One region of the Streptomyces sp. NPDC050703 genome, then DNA from elsewhere that is predicted to be linked to it. Evidence: predicted binding sites of a transcription regulator. Region 1 holds the regulator's gene; each other region holds the start of a gene.

Region 1 (3,273 bases):
GTGGCGGCAGAGATCGGTCAGTGCGGAGGACATGCACGCATCGTGCCACGCTCCACGAGCCGCACCGCATTGCCCCCCGCCGGTGTTCCCCGCGCCCTTTCAGGGGCGCGGGGAACTGCGCGACCGGCCCCCACCACCCGCAGCCGGACGACAAGACGCCCCCGGCACGGGAAGATCCCGCCCCGGGGGCACCGGCGTACCGCTCAAGGCGCTACCGCCCGTTGAACGCGTCCTTGAGCCGCGAGAACAGCCCCTGCTGCCCCGGCTGGAACTGCCCCGTGGGCCGCTCCTCGCCCCGGAGCTGGGCCAGTTCCCGCAGGAGCCGCTCCTGCTCGGCGTCGAGCTTCGTCGGCGTGAGGACCTCGACGTGCACGATGAGGTCGCCACGGCCGCCGCCCCGCAGATGCGTGACGCCGCGCCCGTGCAGCGGGACGGACTGCCCCGACTGCGTGCCGGGCCGGATGTCGATCTCCTCCAGGCCGTCGAGCGTCTCCAGCGGCACCTTCGTGCCGAGCGACGCCGCCGTCATGGGGATCGTCACCGTGCAGTGCAGATCGTCGCCGCGCCGCTGGAAGACGGAGTGCGGCAGCTCGTGGATCTCGACGTAGAGGTCACCGGCGGGGCCGCCGCCGGGCCCGACCTCGCCCTCGCCCGCGAGCTGGATCCTGGTGCCGTTGTCGACACCCGCCGGGATCTTGACGGTCAGCGTCCGCCGCGAGCGGATGCGGCCGTCGCCCGCGCACTCGGGGCACGGCGTCGGCACGACGGTGCCGAAGCCCTGGCACTGCGGGCAGGGCCGCGAGGTCATGACCTGGCCGAGGAAGGACCGCGTGACCTGGGACACCTCGCCGCGACCGCGGCACATGTCACAGGTCTGGGCCGACGTCCCGGGCGCGGCACCCTCACCGCTGCACGTCGTACACACGACCGCCGTGTCGACCTGGATGTCCTTGGTCGTCCCGAAGGCCGCCTCGTCGAGGTCGATCTCCAGACGGATCATGGCGTCCTGGCCGCGGCGCGTGCGCGACCGCGGGCCACGCTGCGACGCCGTACCGAAGAACGCGTCCATGATGTCGGAGAAGTTGCCGAAGCCACCGGCCCCGAAGCCGCCCGCTCCGCCGCCGCCCGCCTGGGACAGCGGGTCGCCGCCGAGGTCGTAGACCTGCTTCTTCTGCGGGTCCGACAACACCTCGTAGGCGGCGTTGATCTCCTTGAAGCGCTCCTGAGTCTTCGGGTCCGGATTCACGTCCGGGTGAAGCTCACGCGCCAGCCTCCGGAAGGCCTTCTTGATCTCGTCCTGGGAAGCGTCGCGGCGCACGCCGAGTACGGCGTAGTAGTCCGTGGCCACTTACGACTCCGCCAGGATCTGTCCGACGTAACGTGCCACTGCGCGTACTGCTCCCATCGTTCCCGGATAGTCCATGCGGGTCGGTCCGACCACGCCTAGTTTCGCGACTGCCTCGCTGCCCGAACCGTAGCCGACCGAGACCACGGACGTGGAGCTGAGCCCCTCATGGGCGTTCTCATGACCGATCCGTACGGCCATACCCGAATCCTGCACCTCACCAAGCAACTTGAGGAGCACGACCTGCTCCTCAAGGGCTTCGAGAACGGGCCGGATGGTGAGGGGAAAGTCATGTCCGAAGCGGGTGAGATTGGCGGTGCCGCCGATCATCAGCCGTTCTTCGGTCTCCTCCACGAGTGTTTCGAGGAGGGTGGAGAGGACGGTGGCGACCGTGCCGCGGTCCTCGGCCTCGAAGGCCTCGGGCAGGTCCTGCACCAACTGCGGCACGTCCGCGAAGCGGCGTCCCGCGACCCTGCTGTTCAGCCGGGCCCGCAGATCGGCGAGCGCGGTCTCCCCGAAGGGCGCCGGGCAGTCGATCATGCGCTGCTCGACCCGGCCGGTGTCGGTGATCAGGACGAGCATCAGGCGCGCCGGAGCGAGCGAGAGCAGCTCCACGTGGCGCACCGTCGAACGTGTCAGCGAGGGGTACTGCACCACGGCGACCTGCCGCGTGAGCTGCGCCAGCAGCCGCACCGTACGCCCCACCACGTCGTCGAGGTCGACGGCGCCGTCGAGGAAGTTCTGGATGGCGCGCCGCTCGGGGGCGGTCATCGGCTTGACGCCCGCGAGTTTGTCCACGAAGAGGCGGTATCCCTTGTCGGTCGGGATGCGTCCCGCGCTGGTGTGGGGCTGGGCGATGAACCCTTCCTCCTCCAGCGCCGCCATGTCGTTGCGGACCGTGGCCGGGGAGACTCCGAGACTGTGCCGCTCGGTGAGCGCCTTGGAGCCGACCGGCTCCTCCGTCCCGACATAGTCGTGGACGATGGCGCGCAGCACCTCAAGCCTGCGTTCACTCAGCATCGCGCACACCTCCAGCCGTCATCCGTCGCCGTGATCCCCGCCTGGCACTCAACGCGGGTGAGTGCCAGCTTGTCAAAGGGCCAGTGTACGGCGGTCGGGTACGGACCCGGCAAGGCCGGATCGCTCACGTTCTGCCGAGGCGTTCCGCAGCGGCTAGCGTCACCGTATGGACGTGGAGCCGGCATGGGAAGCGGCGGGCTGGGAACGGCTCGCCCCGCGCGTGGGGCGGGTCCGCCTGCCCGTCTGGGACTGTACGGCGGGTCTCGTGGTCGGCGCCGACGCGGCCCTCATGGTGGAGGCGGGGTCGAGTCTCGCGGAGGGCGCGGCGCTGCGGAGGCGGGCCAGGGACCTCATCGGCGGCGGGCGCAGAGTGACGCATCTCGCGCTCACCCACCCCCACTTCGATCACGTTTTCGGGGCGGCGGCCTTCGCGGGGGTGCGGGTGTACGCAGCCGTGGGCGTCGACACGGTCCTCGCGGACCGCGAGGGGCTGCGCGCGGACGCGGTGCGGCACGGCCTCGACGCGGAGGCGGCGGCGGAGGCGGCCGATCTGCTGCGCGCGCCGGAGCACGCGGTGTGCGGGGAGTGGACGCTGGACCTCGGCGGCGGCGTCGAGGTGCTGCTCGCGAACGTCGGCCCCGGTCACACGGGGCACGACCTTGCGGTCCTGGTGAAGAGCCCCGGCGGCGGTCCCGAAGTCGTGTTCTGCGGCGATCTGGTCGAGGAGTCGGGCGAGCCCCAGGCGGGCCCGGACGCGGTGCCCGAGCGGTGGCCCGCCGCGCTGGACAGGCTCCTGCGACTCGGCGGCGACGACGCGCTCTACGTGCCGGGGCACGGTGCGGTGGTGGATGCGGCTTTTGTCCGTGCGCAACGCGCCACACTGGCTGCTCGCTCCGGCGTGTCGTGAG
Region 2 (3,273 bases), on a different contig from region 1:
CGATCTCGGCCTTGATCTGGGCGACACGGCCCTCGACGTCGGCCTTGTTGCCGCCGCCGTCGACGATCGTGGTGTCGTCCTTGGTGACGGTGACGCGGCGGGCGGTGCCGAGCACGTCGAGACCGACCTGGTCGATCTTGAGGCCGACCTCTTCGGCGATGACGGTGGCACCGGTGAGGGTGGCCATGTCGCCGAGCATCGCCTTGCGGCGGTCGCCGAAGCCGGGGGCCTTCACCGCGACGGCGTTGAACGTGCCGCGGATCTTGTTGACGACCAGGGTCGAGAGGGCCTCGCCCTCGACGTCCTCGGCGATGATGAGGAGCGGCTTCGAGGAGTTGGCCTGGATGACCTTCTCCAGCAGCGGCAGGAGGTCCTGGATGGAGGAGATCTTGCCCTGGTGGATCAGGATGTACGGGTCGTCGAGGACGGCCTCCATACGCTCCTGGTCGGACACCATGTACGGCGACAGGTAGCCCTTGTCGAAGGCCATGCCCTCGGTGAAGTCGAGCTCCAGGCCGAAGGTGTTGGACTCCTCGACGGTGATGACACCGTCCTTGCCGACCTTGTCCATCGCCTCGGCGATGAGCTCGCCGACCTGCGGGTCCTGGGCCGACAGACCGGCGACGGCCGCGATGTCGGCCTTGTCGTCGATCGGGCGGGCGGTGGCGAGCAGCTCCTCGGAGACGGCCGCGACGGCGGCGTCGATGCCCTTCTTCAGGGCGGCCGGGGAGGCGCCGGCGGCGACGTTGCGCAGGCCTTCCTTGACCAGGGCCTGGGCGAGCACGGTGGCGGTGGTGGTGCCGTCACCCGCGATGTCGTTGGTCTTGGTCGCCACCTCCTTCACGAGCTGGGCGCCGAGGTTCTCGTACGGGTCCTCGACCTCGACCTCACGGGCGATGGTGACGCCGTCGTTGGTGATGGTCGGGGCGCCGAACTTCTTGTCGATGACGACGTTGCGGCCACGGGGGCCGATCGTCACCTTGACCGTGTCGGCAAGCTTGTTGACGCCGCGCTCAAGGGCGCGACGGGCGTCCTCGTCGAACTTCAGGATCTTCGCCATGGGAGCGGTTCAGCCCTCTCGAAACTCAAGTGAACGAGCCGCGCCCCTCGCCGCCCGGCAATCAGCGGGGTGACCAGGGGCGCAGCTCAAAGCAGAAAGTTGCTTCAGGGTGAATTACTTCTCGACGATCGCGAGCACGTCGCGAGCCGAGAGGACGAGGTACTCCTCGCCGTTGTACTTCACCTCGGTGCCGCCGTACTTGCTGTACAGCACGATGTCGCCGGTCTTCACGTCGAGCGGCAGGCGCTCGCCGTTCTCGAACCGGCCCGGGCCCACGGCCAGGACGACGCCCTCCTGGGGCTTCTCCTTCGCGGTGTCCGGAATGACCAGGCCAGAGGCGGTGGTCTGCTCGGCATCGAGCGGCTGGACCACGATGCGGTCCTCAAGCGGCTTGATGGCAACCTTGGAGCTGGCGGTCGTCACGATCCGGTCTCCCCCTTCGGAGATCTCACGGGGTCAAGTCTGAGGTGTGGCGACCAGGTGGATCCGTCGTCGCGGGTGCCGGACCTGCCCGTCGCTGTTGGCACTCTCCAACGGGGAGTGCCAGAAGTGAGACTAGGACGGCGATTAGCACTCGGTCAAGCGGAGTGCCAATCGGCGGTGCCGGGTTCTTACGGTTCCCCGGTCACCGCCGGCCGTGGCGGGCTCGGCACGGGCGTGTCCCGGCAACGGTTCCCGGCGCCCCGCGGTTCCCGCCGCGCCGTCTCCGCGGGGCGGGGCCGCCCGGTCACCCGCGGCCCGGCGGCGGGCGCCGTGCCCCCGCAGCCGTCCGCCCCCGGCGAGCGCCTCGGCACCTTCTCCGCCGCCTTCCGGCCGAGGCGTTCGATCGGGTCCACCGATTCGGCGCAGCCCGTGAGGACCGCGGGCGCGAGCAGGGCGCCCAGGAGGGCTCCGGTCAGGAGCCGGCGGCGTGCCCGCGCCCGGGGGTTCACAGGTAGTCCTCCAGCCTGGCCACCGCGTAGCCCTTGTCCGTGACCGTCTCCATGACCTGGCGGACCATGTCCGGCATGGTGCCCTTCCAGTCCTCGCGGCCCCGGAAGTGGGTGAGGATGATGTCGCCGGGGTGCAGGTCCTTGTCCCACTCGCGCCACTCCATGTGGTCGGCGAATGCCTCGGACGCCCACAGCGGCACCGCCTTGATGCCGCAGGACCTGGCGGCGCGGAGCGTGTCCCGGTTGTAGTTGCCGTAGGGCGGCCGGAAGAGTTCGGGCCGCTTGCCGTACCGCTTCTCGATGACGTCCTGCATGCCGCAGATCTCGTGGCGCTGGTCCTCGTAGGACAGGCCGGGCAGGTAGGGGTGGTGGAGGGTGTGGTTGTTCAGGGCGACCCCCCGGTCCTGCATCTCCTTGAAGTACCCGTAGTCCTTCTTGACCAGGTAGTCGCTGAGGAACGCGGTGTAGGGGATCTTCAGGTCGCTCATCATCCGCAGCAGCGCCGGGTCCTTCTCGTCGCCGTCGTCGATGGTCAGGAAGACGACCTTCTGCCGGGTCGGGACCGTGGTGAAGACCGGCGGCAGACGCGACTGCCCCGCCACCTCGAAGCCGTCGCGGGTCCTGATGCGCGGCTTGGTGCGCGGCGGCTCCGGGGCCTGGAGCGGGGGGTCGGCAAGGCCCCAGCGCTTGGCCGCGGCGGCCCGCGCGGCCTGGGCGCCGTGGAGCCGGTGGGCGTAGAGGTCGAGTGCGTCGGCGGCCGGGGCCCGGAGCGCCTGCCGGCCGCGGGCGCCGGGCGCTCCGCTTCTGTCGCCCTCGGAGGCGCATCCCGAGGCGATCGCCGCGGCGGTGAGCACGGCCACCGCCGCGGCCGGCCGGCCCTTCCGCCTTACGGCGGAATATTCCTTTTGTCGTACTAGTCGCATGGCGCCGAATCCTCGCAGCTCAACGCCCTGCCGAGGCCCGACACCGCCGCCGGGCACCGCACCGTCCACCGACTGGCCCACAATGGGGCAGGTGAACGACCCGAACACGCCGCGTACCCACGACGCCGGCCCCGGCGACCCCCTCGCCGCCTTCGCGGCCCTCCTCACCGAGGAGGGCAGGGCCCTGCTCGACGAGGTGCGGGACGTCGAGCCCGCGCGGGAGCTCGCGGCGGCCACCCGGCTGCGCCGCGAGCACCCCGCCTCCCTCGTCTCCGCCGCGCTGGCCCAGGCCCGCCTGCGGCAGCGCGCCACGGCGAAGTTCGACGCCGCTGACGCGGCCCGGATGTTCTTCACGCCG
Region 3 (3,273 bases), on a different contig from region 1:
TCGACAAGGGTCTCAAGGAGCTGATCGCGCTCGGTCTCGTGGCCGACAAGCCGTACAAGATCTTCGGCGCGCAGGCCGAGGGCTGCTCGCCGGTGTCGGCCGCCTTCAAGGCCGGACACGACGTCGTGCGTCCGCAGAAGCCGAACACCATCGCCAAGTCGCTGGCCATCGGCAACCCCGCCGACGGTCCCTACGTCCTCGACATCGCGCGCCGCACGGGCGGCGCCGTGGAGGACGTGAACGACGAGCAGGTCGTCGAGGCGATCAAGATCCTCGCCAGGACCGAGGGCATCTTCGCGGAGACCGCCGGCGGCGTGACCGTGGGCGTCACCAAGAAGCTCGTCGAGGCGGGGCTCATCGATCCGTCCCTCACCACGGTCGTGCTGAACACGGGGGACGGCCTCAAGACGCTCGACGCCGTCGCCGAGACGTCGCAGGCCACCGCCACGATTCCGCCGAGCCTCGACGCCTTCCGCGCCGCGGGGCTCGCCGACTAGTCGCCGTGGGGCCCCGGGACCGTCGTCGGCCGACGGTCCTGGTCCGTCCTCGCGCGGTTCCCCGCGCCCCTGGGAGGGGCGCCACAGCCACCCCCGACTTCAGAGGTGAACCTTCATGAGCGTGAACGTCCGCATCCCCACCATTCTCCGCACCTACACCGGAGGCCGGGCCGAGGTCGCCGCAGAGGGGGCCAACCTCGGTGAGGTCATCGCCGACCTGGAGAAGAACCACACCGGCATCGCCGCCCGCGTCCTCGACGACCAGGGCAAGCTGCGCCGCTTCGTCAACGTGTACGTGAACGACGACGACGTCCGTTTCGAGCAGGGCCTGGAAACGGCCACTCCGGACGGCGCGGGCGTCTCGATCATTCCCGCCGTCGCCGGCGGCTGATCATTTGTGCAAGCCCCCTGCGTAATCTGAATTGCCCCCTCCGTGAGAGAAACGGAGGGGGCAATTCTGCATGGTTGAGCGCGGTACAGTTGGGGAACGTGCTTCGCTTTCCAAGCCGAGTGCATGGACGAAGTCGGCCGGGAGTCGACAAGAAGCAGCCAAAGCGCGACACCCTTATGGGCCTTCTGTGGCTTTTGCCCGGCCCGACTTGCCCCGGAATCCGGGGAACTCTCCATGAATCGCCGATCGGCCATGCCCGGAATTCTCGTCCGATTGACCTGTTGCAGACGGCAGTTGGACAGATACATTCAGCGGCGGTCGACGCGTTCCGGCGCACACCCCCAACCATTGGGGGGTGAGGTCTGACCCGGGTCCGCGAAGTGCGGTCCTGTGCAAGGGCCAGTAATAGGGGAGTTAGGCATGGCTCAGGGCACCGTCAAGTGGTTCAACGCGGAGAAGGGGTACGGCTTCATCGCGGTCGACGGTGGTGCGGATGTTTTCGTCCACTACAGCGCGATCCAGATGGACGGCTACCGCACCCTGGAAGAAGGTCAGCGAGTCGAGTTCGAGATCTCGCAGGGCCAGAAGGGTCCGCAGGCGGACATGGTCAAGCTCGCCGTCTAGCTCGGCGCGAACGGCCACCGACGCAAGCATCGCGAGGGGCCCGTATCCCGTAGGGGGTACGGGCCCCTCGTGTGCGTCGCCGCCGCCGGCGACTGTCCGGGAACGGCCAGAGGCGCTTGCACTCGCAGGGGTCGAGTGCTAATCATGGGGCTTAGCACTCTCCCAGTGAGAGTGACAGAACTTGGATCGGGTCGGTGAGGCCCGCACGCCGGGTGGGGCAGGGAACCACAAGGCGCGCAGGCCGTCCGTCGCGGGCGCCAGCACGGTCCGTTTGCTGCTTTTCCTTCTTCGGGCCCTTGACGGGCCGGGGGAAGACCCCATTCGTCCGGGAGGACCACTTCACATGGCCAAGATCATCGCGTTCGACGAGGAGGCACGGCGCGGCCTCGAGCGCGGCATGAACCAGCTCGCCGACGCCGTCAAGGTGACCCTGGGCCCCAAGGGTCGCAACGTCGTCCTCGAGAAGAAGTGGGGCGCCCCCACGATCACCAACGATGGTGTGTCCATCGCCAAGGAGATCGAGCTCGAGGACCCGTACGAGAAGATCGGCGCCGAGCTGGTCAAGGAGGTCGCGAAGAAGACGGACGACGTCGCCGGTGACGGCACGACGACCGCGACCGTCCTGGCCCAGGCCCTGGTGCGCGAGGGTCTGCGCAACGTGGCCGCCGGTGCCAACCCGATGGCGCTGAAGCGCGGCATCGAGAAGGCCGTCGAGGCCGTCTCCGGCGCGCTCCTGGAGCAGGCCAAGGATGTCGAGACCAAGGAGCAGATCGCTTCGACGGCCTCCATCTCCGCCGCCGACACCCAGATCGGCGAGCTCATCGCCGAGGCGATGGACAAGGTCGGCAAGGAAGGCGTCATCACCGTCGAGGAGTCCCAGACCTTCGGTCTGGAGCTGGAGCTCACCGAGGGTATGCGCTTCGACAAGGGCTACATCTCGGCGTACTTCGCCACCGACATGGAGCGTATGGAGGCGTCGCTCGACGACCCGTACATCCTGATCGTCAACTCCAAGATCTCCAACGTGAAGGACCTCCTTCCGCTCCTGGAGAAGGTCATGCAGTCGGGCAAGCCGCTGCTGATCATCGCCGAGGACGTCGAGGGCGAGGCCCTGTCGACCCTGGTCGTCAACAAGATCCGTGGCACCTTCAAGTCCGTCGCCGTCAAGGCCCCGGGCTTCGGTGACCGCCGCAAGGCCATGCTCGGCGACATCGCCATCCTCACCGGTGGCACCGTCATCTCCGAGGAGGTCGGCCTCAAGCTGGAGAACGCCGGTCTCGACCTGCTCGGCCGCGCCCGCAAGGTCGTCATCACCAAGGACGAGACGACCATCGTCGACGGCGCCGGTGACAGCGACCAGGTCCAGGGCCGCGTCAACCAGATCCGCGCCGAGATCGAGAACAGCGACTCGGACTACGACCGCGAGAAGCTCCAGGAGCGCCTGGCGAAGCTCGCGGGCGGCGTGGCGGTCATCAAGGCCGGTGCCGCGACCGAGGTCGAGCTCAAGGAGCGCAAGCACCGCATCGAGGACGCCGTCCGCAACGCGAAGGCGGCCGTCGAGGAGGGCATCGTCGCCGGTGGTGGCGTGGCCCTGCTCCAGGCCTCCCAGGTCTTCGAGAAGCTGGAGCTGGACGGCGACGAGGCCACCGGTGCCGCCGCCGTGAAGCTGGCCCTTGAGGCCCCGCTGAAGCAGATCGCCGTCAACGCCGGCCTTGAGGGCGGTGTCGTCGTCGAGAAGGTGCGCAACCTGACCGTCGGCCA

What was found. Region 1 encodes HrcA, which represses chaperone genes, less so after heat shock. Its sites were predicted from a motif close to TTNGCACTCNGNNNNNCNGAGTGCNAA; they were not measured.
Region 2: a site for HrcA is predicted at 1,628-1,654, ahead of groES (co-chaperone GroES). Genes of this name have one in related genera too.
Region 3: a site for HrcA is predicted at 1,664-1,690, ahead of groL (chaperonin GroEL). Genes of this name have one in related genera too.

The regions. Positions count from the first base shown of each region.
Region 1 is NZ_JBFAHX010000006.1:181,322-184,594, forward strand. It holds gene AB0I16_RS08335 (nitronate monooxygenase) at 1-33, opposite strand, end outside; gene dnaJ (molecular chaperone DnaJ) at 212-1,348, opposite strand; gene hrcA (heat-inducible transcriptional repressor HrcA) at 1,349-2,365, opposite strand; gene AB0I16_RS08350 (MBL fold metallo-hydrolase) at 2,538-3,272, shown strand.
Region 2 is NZ_JBFAHX010000004.1:102,529-105,801, forward strand. It holds gene groL (chaperonin GroEL) at 1-1,060, opposite strand, end outside; gene groES (co-chaperone GroES) at 1,175-1,483, opposite strand; gene AB0I16_RS05185 (polysaccharide deacetylase family protein) at 1,989-2,915, opposite strand; gene AB0I16_RS05190 (methyltransferase domain-containing protein) at 2,998-3,273, shown strand, end outside.
Region 3 is NZ_JBFAHX010000003.1:149,352-152,624, forward strand. It holds gene thrC (threonine synthase) at 1-497, shown strand, start outside; gene AB0I16_RS03925 (MoaD/ThiS family protein) at 613-888, shown strand; gene AB0I16_RS03930 (cold-shock protein) at 1,309-1,512, shown strand; gene groL (chaperonin GroEL) at 1,856-3,273, shown strand, end outside.